One region of the Streptosporangium sp. NPDC000095 genome, then DNA from elsewhere that is predicted to be linked to it. Evidence: predicted binding sites of a transcription regulator. Region 1 holds the regulator's gene; the other holds the start of a gene.

Region 1 (7,277 bases):
CGGGGTGCCCTGGGACCGGCCGCCGCCGGGGAGGTCGGCCTGGGATGTGGAGGCGCGCTGTCCTTCGCCGGGTGAGGTCTGCCAGGAGGGGCCGTTGCCGCTCTGCTGCTCGTCCTGCGGGAGGGGCAGCCGGGGTCCGGTGCCAAGCGAATCGTTCGACCACGAGGGCGACGGCTCGGCAGCCTCCGGCCATGCCGAAGGCAGGTGGGACTGGCTGGACTGCTCCGAGGCCATGCTTTCCTTACCTCCCGCGCGGGTGCCCGAATTAGGCGTATTGGGCATGGTCTCACGTGAGACGGGGGGGCTCGCAGGGAAACTGGAGAACGCCCCCCTGAACTGGAGCCCGGTGGGGTCGGTCGGCGGATCCTGCATGGGCAGGCCGACCTCCATCGGATCCGGGCCCTGCCCCGACTCTGCTGAATGTGCCACGGTTAGAAGAGTAAACGCGAGAGACATACGAGGTCACAACAGGCGTATAGCCATCGGGTCTCGTTGCCCCCGGGAGAACGGGAGCCTCCATTCTGCTGACCTGGCCGGATCCTGTCTCCTGTTTGCCGTTATCGGCCCTGTTCTCGCCGACCACGAATACGCCTTGCGGGCTGCGATAGTCTTGCCCTATGCGTGCCGCGACCCTGCTTATCGGGCCGCATCGGCCTTCCCGTCCCTGAGCGCCCTGCCGATGCGGCTGCCCTCCGCGTGAGCGGGGGGTTTTTGCATTGGGCCGGACGGGTCGGACCATCCACGCAGGCATACCCCGAGGAAGATCGACGTGAGCGAGCGAGCCGACATGCAGAGCGACGAGCAGCACTATGACCCGCAGGCCCTGCAGGTCAAGTGGCAGCGCAGGTGGGAGGAACTGGATCCCTTCCGGGCCTCCGACGACCCCGCCGACCCGCGCGAGCGGCGCTACATGCTCGACATGTTCTCCTATCCCTCGGGCGACCTGCACATGGGGCACGCCGAGGTGTTCGCCCTGGGCGACGTCATCTCCCGCTACTGGGTCCAGCGCGGCTACAACGTGCTGCACCCCGTCGGCTGGGACTCCTTCGGCCTGCCCGCCGAGAACGCCGCGATCAAGCACAACGCGCACCCGGCGGAGTGGACCTACGCCAACATCGAGACCCAGGCCAACTCCTACCGGCGCTACGCGATCTCCTTCGACTGGTCCCGCCGTCTGCACACCAGCGACACCTCGTACTACAAATGGACCCAGTGGCTCTTCAACCGCTTCTTCGAGCGTGGCCTGGCCTACCGCAAGGGTGGCCTGGTCAACTGGTGCCCGAACGACCAGACCGTGCTCGCCAACGAGCAGGTCAAGGACGGCAGGTGCGAGCGCTGTGGCGCCGAGATCGTCCGTCGCGAGCTGACCCAGTGGTATTTCAAGATCACTGATTACGCCGACCGGCTGCTGGACGACATGTCCCTGCTGGAAGGCGGCTGGTCCGAGCGCGTGCTGACGATGCAGCGCAACTGGATCGGCCGCTCCGAGGGTGCCGACGTCGACTTCGTGATCGAGGGCCGGGACGAGCCGGTGACCGTCTACACCACCCGTCCCGACACCCTGTACGGCGCCACCTTCTTCGTGGTCGCCCCGGACGCGCCGCTGGCCGAGGAGATCGTCACCGACGACCGGCGTGAGGCGTTCGAGGCATACCGGGTCGAGGTGTCCAAGCTGTCCGACATCGACCGGCTGTCCACCGAGAAGGAGAAGACCGGCGTCTTCCTGGGCCGGTACGCGATCAACCCGGTCAACGGTGAGCGCATGCCGGTCTGGGCGGCCGACTACGTGCTGTCCGACTACGGCCACGGCGCCATCATGGCCGTGCCCGCCCACGACCAGCGCGACCTGGACTTCGCCCGTACCTTCGACCTGCCGGTACGGGTGGTCGTGCACACCGGTCTGGCCGATCCCGGCGAGACCGGTGTCGCCACCACCGGTGACGGCGCAATGGTCAACTCCGGCCCGCTGGACGGCCTGGCCAAGGCCGAGGCGATCCGGAAGATCATCGAGGTGCTGAGCGAGCGGGGCACCGGTCACTTCACGGTCAACTTCCGGCTGCGCGACTGGCTGCTGTCCCGCCAGCGCTTCTGGGGCTGCCCGATCCCGATCATTCACTGCGCCGACTGCGGCGAGGTCCCCGTCCCCGACGACCAGCTGCCCGTCACCCTGCCCGACATGCGTGGCGAGGCCCTGGCGCCCAAGGGCATCTCCCCGCTCGCCTCGGCCGAAGACTGGGTCAACGTCTCCTGCCCCAAGTGCGGCGGCCCGGCGAAGCGCGACACCGACACGATGGACACCTTCGTCGACTCCTCGTGGTACTTCCTGCGCTACGTCGACCCGGCCTACGACGAGGGGCCGTTCGACGTCGAGCGCGTGCGCAGGTGGGGTCCGATCGACCAGTACATCGGCGGTGTCGAGCACGCCGTGCTGCACCTGCTGTACGCCAGGTTCTTCACCAAGGTCCTGCACGACATGGGAATGGTCGACTTCGTCGAGCCCTTCACCCGCCTGCTGAACCAGGGGCAGGTCATCAACCAGGGCAAGGCGATGTCCAAGTCGCTGGGCAACGGCGTCGACCTGGGCCAGCAGATCGACGCCTACGGTGTCGACGCGGTCAGGCTGACCGTCGTCTTCGCCGGACCGCCCGAGGACGACATCGACTGGTCCGACGTCTCTCCGGCGGCCTCGCAGAAGTTCCTCGCCCGCGCGTTCCGCGTGATGGCGGAGGCCGGCGCGGCCTCCGCGCCCGGCGTCGACGTCACCGCGGGAGACCTGAACCTGCGCAAGGTCGTCCACCACACCATCGACGAGGTCACCAAGCTGGTCGAGTCGCACCGCTTCAACGTCGCGGTGGCCCGCATGATGGAGCTGACGAGCGCGGCACGCAAGGCCATCGACTCCGGCCCCGGCGCCGCCGACCCGGCGGTCAGGGAGGCCGCCGAGACCCTCGCGGTCATGCTGTCTCTGGTCGCGCCGTACGCGGCGGAGGAGGGCTGGGAGCGGCTGGGACACGCCGCCTCGGTCGCCACCGCGGGCTGGCCGGTGGCCGACCCGGCGCTGCTGGTCCAGGAGTCGGTCACCTGCGTCGTCCAGGTCGCGGGCAAGGTGCGCGACCGGCTGGAGGTCTCCCCGGAGATCTCCGAGGCGGACCTGGAGTTGCTGGCCCTGCGGTCGGAGAAGGTTCAGCCCTTCCTGTCCGGCACGCCGCGCAAGGTGATCGTCCGCGCGCCCAAGCTGGTCAACATCGTGCCGTAGTCGTCCCGCGTGCCCTCGCCGCGGACGACGGACTGCTGAGTGACCGGCCGCGGACGTCTCGCGGGGTCGCTACGGACTCGGGGTGCCCTTGCGAGGGCATCCCGGGTGTCGCGCGTCAACTCGGCCGGCGTGTCCCCGTGACCACTTCGGGGGAGAACCCGTGCCGCTTCAAGCGGCGGGCCTCCATCTCGGCCTCGCCGGGTGGGTTTCCGTGCCCGCCGGCGAGAGATCTTCCCGGGGATATCCCATCACCTGAGAACGCCGGATGGGGCCCGACATCTGATGTCGGACCCCATCCGGCGTGTCGTTCTATGGCGTGTCGCACAGAAAGCCGGAGGCGCGTGATGCCGAGCTCGCGTAACCACGGTGTGGCTCGGTCCGGACCCGCGTGCCGGGTGACGCTCTCAGGCGGCGACGCCTCCACGGGCCGGAGCCCGTGGAGAGCGGTGAGGAGCCTGCGTGGGACGCTCGCGTCAGAGCTTGCGGAGGACCGCGACGACCTTGCCGAGCACGGTGGCCTCGTCGCCGGGGATCGGGTCGTAGTTGGGGTTGTGCGGGACCAGCCAGACGTGGCCGTCTCTGCGCTTGAAGGTCTTGACCGTGGCCTCGCCGTCGATCATCGCGGCGACCACGTCGCCGTTGTCGGCGACCGGCTGCTGGCGCACGACCACCCAGTCACCGTTGGCGATGGCGGCCTCGATCATCGAGTCGCCGGTCACCTGGAGGAGGAAGAGCGTACCCTCACCGACAAGCTGCCTGGGCAGGGCGAAGACGTCTTCGATGCTCTCCTCGGCGAGGATGGGGCCACCGGCGGCGATCTGACCGACGAGGGGCACATAGGCGGCGGTCGGACGGCTGACCGGAGTCTCGTCCTCACCGGAGTCGGGATCAACCCACAGCACGGGCTCGCCGGGAAGGCGGACCTCCAAGGCGCGGGGGCGGTGCGGATCACGCCGCAGGTAGCCCTTGCGCTGCAAAGCCGTCAACTGGTGCGACACGCTGGAGGTGCTGGTGAGCTGCACCGCTTCGCCGATCTCCCGCATGGACGGCGGATAGCCGCGCTGCTGCACGGAATCGCGGATCACCTCAAGGATCTTCCGCTGCCTGGGGGTGAGGCCAAGGGAGTCACGCCTTCGCACCGCCAGGTCGCTGGCGGCCGAACCGTTCTCGTTGTGCTGGCTCATACGAACTCCTCGCCTCCCGGTCTGTATTTAACACGTCGCACACAGCGACCATACCTCGGCCGAAGATCATACTCAAACAATTGTTCGAATGTCCTCGAAATCGGCGACGCCGTGGTGTACAACATCGTACGGGAGTTCGATCGACATCGTGTTCGATTCACCGATCTTTCTTCGACATGTGTTCGGCCAGGTCGAGGGGATGGGGGGCCACCGTGAAACCGACCGCGACGACACCACGATCCAGGATCGCGCCGAGGTCCCGGGCGGCGCAGCGATCACCGGGAGCGCCGCGCCTGCGGCTCGTGCCGCCCCCGAGACCGGAGCCGGAACCCGGTCCCGCGCCGGAGTCCGGGCGGAGATCCGAGGCGAAGCAGGGGTGGGAGGCCGTGTGGGACTCGGTGCCGGTGTCAGGACCGGTGCCGAGGGCACGCCTCGGCCGCGAGCCGGGGCGAAGGTCCGGCGGGGAGCCCGAGCGGGTCTTCGAGCGTGAGCCCGGGCGAGGATCCGGCCGTGAGGCCGCGCGAAGGTCCGGCCGCGAGATGAGACGGGAATCCGCTCGGGAGTCCGGGCGAAAGCGTGGGCGAGAGCCGGGGCGGGCCTCGCGTGAGTCCGAGCGAAAGCCCGGCGGGGCGTCCGGGCGTGAGCCTGGGCGGAGTCCTGGCCGCGAGGCGAGGCGGTCGCTCGGGCGTGGGCGGGGGTGGAGCCCCGGCCTTGGGCGGGGACGGTGGTCCGGGCGTGATCCGGAACGGGGAGCCGGACGCGGGGCCGGGCCGAGGAGGGCGCCGCGATCGGCGACGGCATCCTCGGTGGGCACCCGCCGGCCGGGTGTCGGCCGGAAGGGAGCGGTTCGGCGGCCCCTTCGACTCACCCGGCGTGGAAGGATCGTCGTGGTGGCGGTGCTCGCACTGTTCAGCCTGGCGGTGCTCTGGATCGGCGGACGCATCGACATGGTCGCGGCGGACGAGCGGGCGGGCCTTGAGGGGCTGCCGCGGATCACGGTGCACGCGGACGACACGCTGTGGGAGATCGCGGACGCGTTGACGAAGGAGGCGGACACCGGCTCGGCGGTCCGTCGCATCATGGACCTCAACGGGCTGTCCGGCTCGGAGGTCCGGCCGGGGACCCGGCTCTATCTCCCGGAGGGCCTCGTCTCCGTGAGGTGAGGCCGGTCCGGGCTCCGGCGATCGGGCCGGGGCTCGTGGGACCGCTGCGGCGCCCGGCCGGGCTCCGGCGGGGCGGCCGGCGAGAGGGGCGGGCCTCGTTCCGGCGGGGTGGGGCGGGTCGGCGGCGCGGGTGGGGCGAGGGGTGTGAGAGGGGATGCGAGGGACTCGTCCGACGGGTCGTCTGGGGCGACTGTGAGACGAGAGGCGTCCGGGGCGAGAGGGGTCTCGCATGGGTGGCGACACGCCGGGATGTGCGGGCTGATCAGCGACTTCGTGCCGCAAGGTCGTTTCAACTTGCGTTCATGGTCGAGCACTTCTACGGTTGGACCACAACATCTAGTGGCTGCATCGCAACACTTCACCACAGCTTGTGTTTCCATTACCGCATCTCGACTCTTCGAGATGTGTGCGCGGGCGTCTGGCCGTGCGTGTCGTGGGTAGGTGAGGTGGGTCGGCCGCTTCGGTAGGTCAAGGAGGCGACACGCGTGCATTGTCCGTTCTGTCGCCATCTAGACACGCGAGTCATCGACAGCCGGGCCACCGAGGACGGCGGGGCGATCCGCCGCAGGCGCACGTGCTCGGAATGCGGGCGCAGGTTCACCACGCAGGAGACCGTTCTGCTCATGGTGAGCAAGCGCAGCGGTGTGACGGAGCCGTTTTTCAGGGACAAGGTGATCGCCGGGGTCCGGCGGGCGTGCCAGGGGCGGTCCGTCAGTGAGGATTCCCTGGCGCAGCTGGGCCAGCGAGTCGAGGAGAGCATCCGGGCCACCGGATGCGCCGAGATCGCGGCCCACGAGGTCGGGCTGGCCATCCTGGGCCCGCTCCGCGAACTGGACGAGGTGGCGTACCTACGGTTCGCCTCCGTCTATCGCGGTTTCGAGACGCTGGCCGACTTCGAGGCGGAGATCGAGCGACTCCGGGCGGAGCGCTCCACCAAGCAGGACTGATACAGACCCCGGGCGCCGGGGGTGATGCGGCGCGTTGGTGTGGTCCGATTCGAGGGTTCCACGGAGCCCCAGGAGGGGGAAGTCATGACGGAGACCGCCGGTGCGGTGACACGTGGAGGCAAGAGGCCACGTAAGGGTCTGAAGATGAAGCGCATCTTCACCACGCCAGGCGTGCATCCCTATGACGAGCTGGTCTGGGAGCGCCGTGACGTCGTCATGACCAACTGGCGCGACGGCTCGATCAACTTCGAGCAGCGCGGTGTCGAGTTCCCCCGGTCGTGGTCGGTCAACGCCGCCAACATCGTGACCACCAAGTACTTCCGCGGCGCGGTCGGCACCCCGCAGCGGGAGTGGAGCCTCAAGCAGCTGATCGACCGGGTGGTGGGCGTCTACACGCGTACGGCGGTCGAGCACGGTTACTTCGCCACCGACGAGGACGCCGAGATCTTCGACCACGAGCTCAAGCACGCTCTGGCCAACCAGGTCTTCAGCTTCAACTCGCCCGTCTGGTTCAACGTCGGCACCGCCTCGCCGCAGCAGGTCAGCGCGTGCTTCATCCTGGCCGTCGACGACCAGATGGAGTCGATCCTCGACTGGTACAAGGAAGAGGGTGTGATCTTCAAGGGGGGGTCCGGCTCCGGCGTCAACCTCTCCAGGATCCGTTCCTCCAAGGAACTGCTCTCCAGCGGGGGCACCGCCAGCGGCCCGGTCTCCTTCATGCGCGGCG
Region 2 (7,277 bases), on a different contig from region 1:
GATCACCAGGTCGTGCAGCAGCGCCACGACGGCGGCCAGCGCCATCTTCCACTCGAAGGCCATCGTCAGGTACAGGATGATCGCCAACATGAAGACGATCAGTCCGATGATGGCCTTGTTGGCCACCTGACCGCCCCACGAGGCGCCGATGACCTGCAGGTTGACCTGGTCCGCCGGCATCTTGAACTCGGTGGCCACCGCCTTCTGCACCGCGGTGACCTGGTCGGCCGGAAGGCTCTCGGTGGTGACCCGCCAGCCGTTCTGGGTCGTCTGCGCGATGATCTGGTGCGCACCGGCCTCGGTGAACGTGGCGCGCACCTGCTCGATGTTGGCGGTCGGGGCCTTGAAGGAGAAGACGGACCCGCCCTTGAACTCCACGCCCAGGTTGAGGCCGTTGACGATCAGACCGGCGATGGAGACCACCAGCAGGATTGCGGAAAGGGCGTACCAGAGCTTCTGACGGCCGACGAAGTCGACGTCGATTTCGCCCCGGTACAGCCGGCGCGCGATGCCGGACATCAGGCCTCCTGCGGAACGGTCTTGGGTGCGACGGTGGTCTCGCTCATACGCTCGGCGTCGAGCCCGGAGAGCCTGTGCCCCTTGGCGAAGAACTTCAGCTTGGCCAGCATCGCGACGAACGGCTTGGTGAACATGAACACCACCGCGATGTCGATGAGCGTGGTCAGGCCCATGGCGAAGGCGAAGCCGGCCACACCTCCGACCGCCAGGAAGTAGAGCACCACGGCGGCGATGAACATGACGGCGTCGGCGATGAGGATCGTCCGCCGGGCGCGGACCCAGGCGACCTCGATGGCCGTGCGCAGCGAGCGCCGGCCCTCCTTCATCTCGTCGCGGATGCGTTCGAAGTAGACGATGAACGAGTCCGCGGTGATACCGATCGAGACGATCAGTCCGATGACGTGCGGCAGCGAGAGGCGGAAGCCCGCGAACGCGCCGAGCAGCACGACGGACTGGTAGGTCAGGATCGTGGCGACCAGGAGGCTCAGCACCGACACGACGCCCAGACCCCGGTAGTAGAGCATCGAGTAGATCACGACCAGCAGAAGGCCGATCGCGCCCGCGATGAGGCCGCCGCGCAGCTGGTCGGCGCCCAGCGTGGAGGAGACCTCCTCGATGGAGCTCTTCTCGAACTTCAGCGGCAGCGCGCCGTACTTGAGCTGGTTGGCCAGCTCGTCGGCCGTCACCTGGTTGAAGCTGCCGGAGATCTGCGCCCGGCCGCCGGTGATGGGCTCCTGGATGACGGGCGCGGAGATGATCACACCGTCGAGGACCATGGCGACCTGGTTGCGGGGGGCCTGCGAGTTGAAGGCGGTGGTGGTGACCTTCGACCACTGGTCGGGGCCCTGGCCCTTGAAGGAGAGCTGGACGAGCCACTCACCGGTGGTCTGGTCGACGCCGGAGGACGCGGTGTCGATCGAGGTGCCGGTGACGGCCGCCTTCTCCAGCACGAACTTGGTGCCGCCGTCCTGGCTGCAGCCCACGTACTGCTTGTCCGGCGCGTCCTGTGCCCCGCGGCCCGCGTCCTTGGCGCAGTCGAGCGCCTGGAACTGCTTGAGCGCCTCCGGGTCGATCCCGGTGGGGTCGACGCCCGCCATCGGGTCGTCGGCCGCCGTCGGCGGGGTCGTCGGCACGGCGCTGGTCTCGGGCGCGGCACTCGCGTCCGGCTTGGCGGGCTTGTCACCGCTCGGCTCGGCGGAGGGCGCGGCGGTGGCGCCGGGGCTCGGGTTGGTGAGTGCCGACGACAGGGCACGACCGGCCGGAGAGGCGTCCGTGTCGGGCGCGGCGGTCGCGTCGGGCTTCGGAGTCACCGACTCGGCGGGCTTGGGCTCCTTGGACCCCTTGCGCCCGGATTCGGTGCTCGCAGGGGACGGTGTCGGCGTCGGCGCCTCGGTGGAGAGCTGCCCCGGGGGCGGAGGTGACCCGGCCCCGATCGCCAGCACTTGGCGGAACCTCAGCTCCGCGGTGGTGCCGACCAGCTTGACGACTTCCTCCTGGCCTGCTCCGGGAACGGAGATGACGATGTTGTCACCGGATTTGGCGACCTCGGCGTCGGAGATGCCGCTGCCGTTCACCCGCTCACGGATGATGTTCACGGCGAGGTCGAGGCTCTCCTGCGAGGGAGCGCCCCCGTTCGGCGTGATGGGCTGGAGCGTCACGGTCGTGCCGCCGGCGAGGTCGAGGCCATACTCCGGCGTGTACGCCTTGTTGAGGAGCATCGCCCCGCCCATGGCGAGAATGATCGCCAGAAGCACCAGGAGCATGCGCCCCGGTCTGCTCTGGCCGCTGGTCGGTCGGGCCACTGGTCGTCAGTTCTTTCGGTTATAGGGGGTTGGAGGTGAGGCTACTCACGGCTTCTTGCTCGTCGTGTCGTGGTCTACACCCTGCTGTTCCGCCGTCTCCGCGAAATCGCGGTCGACAGCCTTGACATTCTCCTCCTCCGCGTCGTCGACGGGAACCAGGACACGGCCGATCGCCGCCTTGACCCAGCGGGTCTCCACACCGGGGGCGATCTCCAGGATCACGTCCTCGTTGTCGATGGCCACCACGGTCCCGAAGAGGCCCGTCGTGGTCATGACACCGGTGCCCGGCGTGAGACTGTTCTGCATCTTGAGCTGCTCCTGCTGCCGCTTGCGCTGCGGCCGGATAAGCAGGAAGTAGAACACCACGACCATGAGAGCGATCATGATCAGGCTCGAATAGTTGCCGCCCACAGGGCCGCTCCTTTTCTTGAAGATTGACCGGCGAAAACCGGACGCCACATACGACCACGCCGCTCAGCACGTCAGCCTACACAGCCAGCCAAGGCTCGGAGTTTAGGCGAGCTGTTAAGAGCGGGGCAACGAAGTCACGATTCGGCTCGCAGGGAAGTTCCCATTTCGATACAGTTGTCATCGTTCTGTGATCAATCCCGTACGACTTCCCTACCGACTCCCAACGCTAGATTTGCCCGGCATCATCCTCAAGATCGATGAGAAACGAGGCACCGAAGGCGTCGGGCGGGGGGACCAGACCCAGGTGGGTCCAGGCCGCGGCGGTCGCGACCCGGCCACGGGGGGTCCGGGCGAGGAGTCCCTGCCGCACCAGGAACGGCTCGGCGACCACCTCGACCGTCTCCGGTTCCTCCCCCACGGCCACCGCCAGCGTCGACAGCCCCACCGGCCCGCCGCCGAACTTGCGCAGCAGCGCTCCGAGCACCGCCCGGTCGAGCCGGTCGAGCCCTTCGGCGTCGACCTCGTAGAGGTTGAGCGCGGCGGAGGCGACGTCCCGGGTGACCACCCCCTCGGCGCGCACCTCGGCGAAGTCGCGGACCCGGCGCAGCAGCCGGTTGGCGATGCGGGGGGTGCCCCGGGAACGGCCGGCGATCTCGCGGGCGGCGTCGCCGGGGAGCGCGACGCCCAGCAGACGCGAGGAGCGGTGCAGCACCTCCTCCAGCTCGGCGACCCCGTAGAAGTCCATGTGTGCGACGAAACCGAAGCGATCGCGCAGCGGCGCGGGGAGCATCCCGGCCCGTGTGGTGGCCCCGACCAGGGTGAACGGAGCGATCTCCAGTGGGATCGCGGTCGCCCCCGGCCCCTTGCCCACCACGATGTCGACGCGGAAGTCCTCCATCGCGAGGTAGAGCATCTCCTCGGCGGGCCTCGCCATGCGATGGATCTCGTCGATGAACAGGACCTCGCCCTCCGAGAGCGTCGACAGGATCGCCGCGAGGTCACCGGCCCGCTCCAGCGCGGGCCCGGAGGTGATCCGGATGGGCACGGAGAGCTCGGTCGCGATGATCATGGAGAGGGTCGTCTTGCCCAGTCCGGGACCGCCGCTCATCAGCACGTGATCCGGCGGCCTGTTGCGTCGCAGCGCGCTCTGCAACACCAGTGACAGCTGCTCGCGCACCCGCGCCTGGCCGATGAACTCCTCCAGCCGCTTGGGCCGCAGCGCCGCCTCGATATATCTCTCGTCGCCCTCGGCGTCCGGCGACACCAGATCACGGTCGGAACTCACGCCGCCCCTCCCTCGTCCCGCCGTACGGCGGACTCACCCGCGCCCCTCATCGCACGCTCAGCGCGCGGAGGGCCGCCTTGAGCAGGGGCGCCACCTGGGGGGTGCGGCCCTCGGCCATCTCGGCGTCGGCCTGGGACTCGACGGCGGCGACCGCCTCGTCGGCGTCCCGCGCCGAGTAGCCAAGACCGACCAGCCCCGAGTGGACCTGACCCCGCCAGGCGGGCGCGACGGCTCTGCCGTCGAGCGCGGCGCTGACGGCCTCCTCGGGAGTGCCGAGCTTGTTCTTGAGGTCGACGATGATCCGCTGGGCACCCTTCGGCCCCACCCCGGGGACCCTGGTCAGCGCCTTGACGTCGGCGGAGGCCACGGCCACCCGGAGCGCGTTGGGAGTGTGCACGGCCAGCATCGCGAGGGCGACCTTGGGGCCGACCCCGCTCGCCGTCTGCAGCATCTCGAAGGTGCCGCGCTCGTCCTCGGTGGCGAAGCCGAACAGCGTGAGCGACTCCTCGCGGACCACCAGCGAGGTGGCCAGCCTGGCCTCCTCCCCCGTCCTGAGCGTCGCCAGGGTGCCCGGCGTGCAGTGCACGAGGACTCCCACCCCGCCGACCTCGACGACCGCACCGTCGGGCGCGATCGCGGTCACCTGTCCTCGCACCGAGGCGATCACTTCGCGGTTCCTCTCGGGTGTCCGGCCCTGCCACGACTCCGGAAGTAGGCGGCGGGGGTCGTGCCGGAGGCGCTCGCGGCCTTCGCGGCGGCCTCGGCCAGCCTGCTCTGTGCCCCGCCCCGCCACACGTGGCAGATCGCGAGGGCGAGCGCGTCGGCGGCGTCGGCGGGCTTGGGCATCGCGTCCAGCCTCAGCAGGCGGGTCACCATCGTGCCGACCTGCTGCTTGTCCGCCGTGCCGCTGCCGGTGATCGCGGCCTTGACCTCGGAAGGCGTGTGCAGCGCGACCGGCAGGCCCCTGCGGGAGGCGCACAGGATCGCCACGGCGGAGGCCTGGGCGGTGCCCATCACGGTCCTGAGGTTGTGCTGGGCGAAGACCCGCTCCACGGCCACCGCGTCGGGCCGGACCTCGTCGAGCCACTGCTCGATGCCCGCCTCGATCGCCACCAGCCGGGCGCCGATCTCGTCGTCGGCGGGGGTGCGGACGACCCCCACTTTGATCAGGCTCAGCGGTGCGCCGGGCCGCCCCTCGACGGCGCCGAGCCCGCATCGGGTGAGCCCCGGATCAACCCCCATCACCCGCAACTCGGGCAATCGCACCGACACGCCTCCGCTCGCCGAACATCTGTTCGGTGGCAGACTCTACCGCGTGAGAGCATCCCGCGCACGGCTCTCCCCCGGTCCGTCGAGAGGCGGAGCGGCAGGCGCCGGCTCACCGCCTCCAGGGGATCCGTCTCACGGGTGCTGGGTGGCGGGTTCCGCGTCACGGTCGTTCCCTGCCCGGTCGCGCAGCAGGTCCAGGCGGTTCATCGCCGGCGAGGCCGAGATTCCGTGGATCACCAGGGAGGCCATCGCGGTGAAGGCGACCACGGCCCAGATCTCCTCGGCGGGTACGCCGAAGTCGGCCTGGCCGAGGGCGTAGGCGAGGTAGAACAACGAGCCGATGCCGCGGACGCCGAAGAACGCCGCCACGACGCGCTCGCGCGGCCCCGCCCTGCCTCTCAGCAGGGAGAGCCACCCGACCAGCGGCCGGATGACGAGCAGCAGCGACAGGCCGACCGCGGCGCCCCGCCAGGTGAGCGCGGACAGTCCCCCCACCGCGACGAAGCCTCCGAGCAGCAGGAGCAGCCAGGCGGTGAACAGCCGCTCGATCTGCTCTATGAAGCCGTGCAGCACCCCGTTGTAGCCGTGGCTGCGCTCGGCCGCCCTGATGGTGCAGGCGGTCACGAACACCGCGATGAAGCCGTACCCGTGCACCAGCTCGGTGAGGCCGTAGGCCAGGAACGTCGCGGCCAGCGCCACGAAGCCGTCGCGGTGCTCGGCCAGCCGCAGGTCGGGCTTCTCGGCACGGAAGAACAGCCGCCCCAGCCCTTTGCCGATCAGCAGGCCGCACACCACGCCCGCGACGCACCGGTAGAGCAGGTCCACCAGCGCCCACTCGCCGATCCAGCCGGTCCCCCCGCTGACGGCCAGCGTGATGGCGGCGTACACCAGGGGGAAGGCCAGGCCGTCGTTGAGGCCCGCCTCGGAGGTGAGGGCGAAGCGGACCTCGTCGTCGGCCTTCTCCGAGTCGACGGGCTCGCCGACCTGAACGTCGGAGGCGAGCACCGGGTCGGTCGGCGCGAGGACCGCGCCCAGCAGCAACGCCGCCGCGAGGGGCCAGCCGAGCAGGCCGTACGCGGCGGCGGCCACGGCGAGGACGGTGAGCGGGAGTGTCCACCCGAGCAGGCGCCAGGTCGAGGACCAGCCGCGCCGCCCGAAGGGCCGGTTGATGGCCAGCCCCGCGCCCATGAGCGAGACCAGCACGCAGATCTCGGTGACGTGCTCGACCAGTGTCCGGTGGGCCACCGGATCGGGATCGGGCAGCTCCAGGGGCAGGGCGTAGAGGACCAGACCGACCAGCAGGCAGGCGAGGGGCAGCGAGAAGGGGCGGCGGTTGAGAAGTCGCGGCAGTGTGGCCGCGAGCAGCGCGGCAACGCCCGCCACGGCGAAGATGAGGTCAGGATTGCCCATTGTCCGCGTGATCTGCCCTGGACCACGCGGACAAACCTCACGAGCAGCGCGAGGTCCGAAAAATCGGACTACGCGTCGAGCTTCTCCATGACCTCGTCGGAGACGTCGAAGTTGGCCCAGACGTTCTGCACGTCGTCGCTGTCCTCAAGGGCGTCGATCAGCCTGAAGACCTTGCGGGCGCCCTCCTCGTCCAGCGGGACGTTCAGCGTCGGCATGAAGCTGGACTCGGCCGAGTCGTAGTCGATCCCGGCCTCCTGCAGGGCCTTGCGGACCGGGACGAGGTCGGTGGCCTCCGAGACGACCTCGAACTGGTCGCCCAGGTCGTTGACCTCCTCGGCACCCGCGTCGAGGACCGCGACCAGCACGTCGTCCTCACCCAGCTCGCCCTTGGGGACGAGCACGACACCCTTGCGGTTGAACATGTAGGACACCGAACCCGGGTCGGCCAGCGAGCCGCCGTTGCGGGTCAGCGCGACGCGGACCTCGGAGGCCGCGCGGTTGCGGTTGTCGGTGAGGCACTCGATCAGCACCGCGACGCCGCCGGGGGCGTAACCCTCGTACATAATGGTCTGCCAGTCGGC

What was found. The regulator LexA, encoded in region 1, represses DNA repair genes until DNA is damaged. The targets are predictions, from matches to a motif close to TCGAACANNTGTTCGA.
Region 2: the regulator LexA is predicted to act here: its motif matches at 5,301-5,316, upstream of ruvC (crossover junction endodeoxyribonuclease RuvC).

The regions. Positions count from the first base shown of each region.
Region 1 is NZ_JBIAZS010000012.1:73,253-80,529, forward strand. Features, by position in the region: gene ACFY3V_RS25350 (hypothetical protein) at 1-429, opposite strand, end outside; gene leuS (leucine--tRNA ligase) at 788-3,256, shown strand; gene lexA (transcriptional repressor LexA) at 3,730-4,440, opposite strand; gene ACFY3V_RS25365 (LysM peptidoglycan-binding domain-containing protein) at 5,331-5,603, shown strand; gene nrdR (transcriptional regulator NrdR) at 6,089-6,550, shown strand; gene ACFY3V_RS25375 (vitamin B12-dependent ribonucleotide reductase) at 6,635-7,277, shown strand, end outside.
Region 2 is NZ_JBIAZS010000026.1:32,598-39,874, reverse strand. Features, by position in the region: gene secF (protein translocase subunit SecF) at 1-519, opposite strand, end outside; gene secD (protein translocase subunit SecD) at 519-2,282, opposite strand; gene yajC (preprotein translocase subunit YajC) at 2,367-2,732, opposite strand; gene ruvB (Holliday junction branch migration DNA helicase RuvB) at 2,959-4,017, opposite strand; gene ruvA (Holliday junction branch migration protein RuvA) at 4,064-4,684, opposite strand; gene ruvC (crossover junction endodeoxyribonuclease RuvC) at 4,681-5,268, opposite strand; gene ACFY3V_RS36925 (cation:proton antiporter) at 5,419-6,696, opposite strand; gene ACFY3V_RS36920 (YebC/PmpR family DNA-binding transcriptional regulator) at 6,765-7,277, opposite strand, start outside.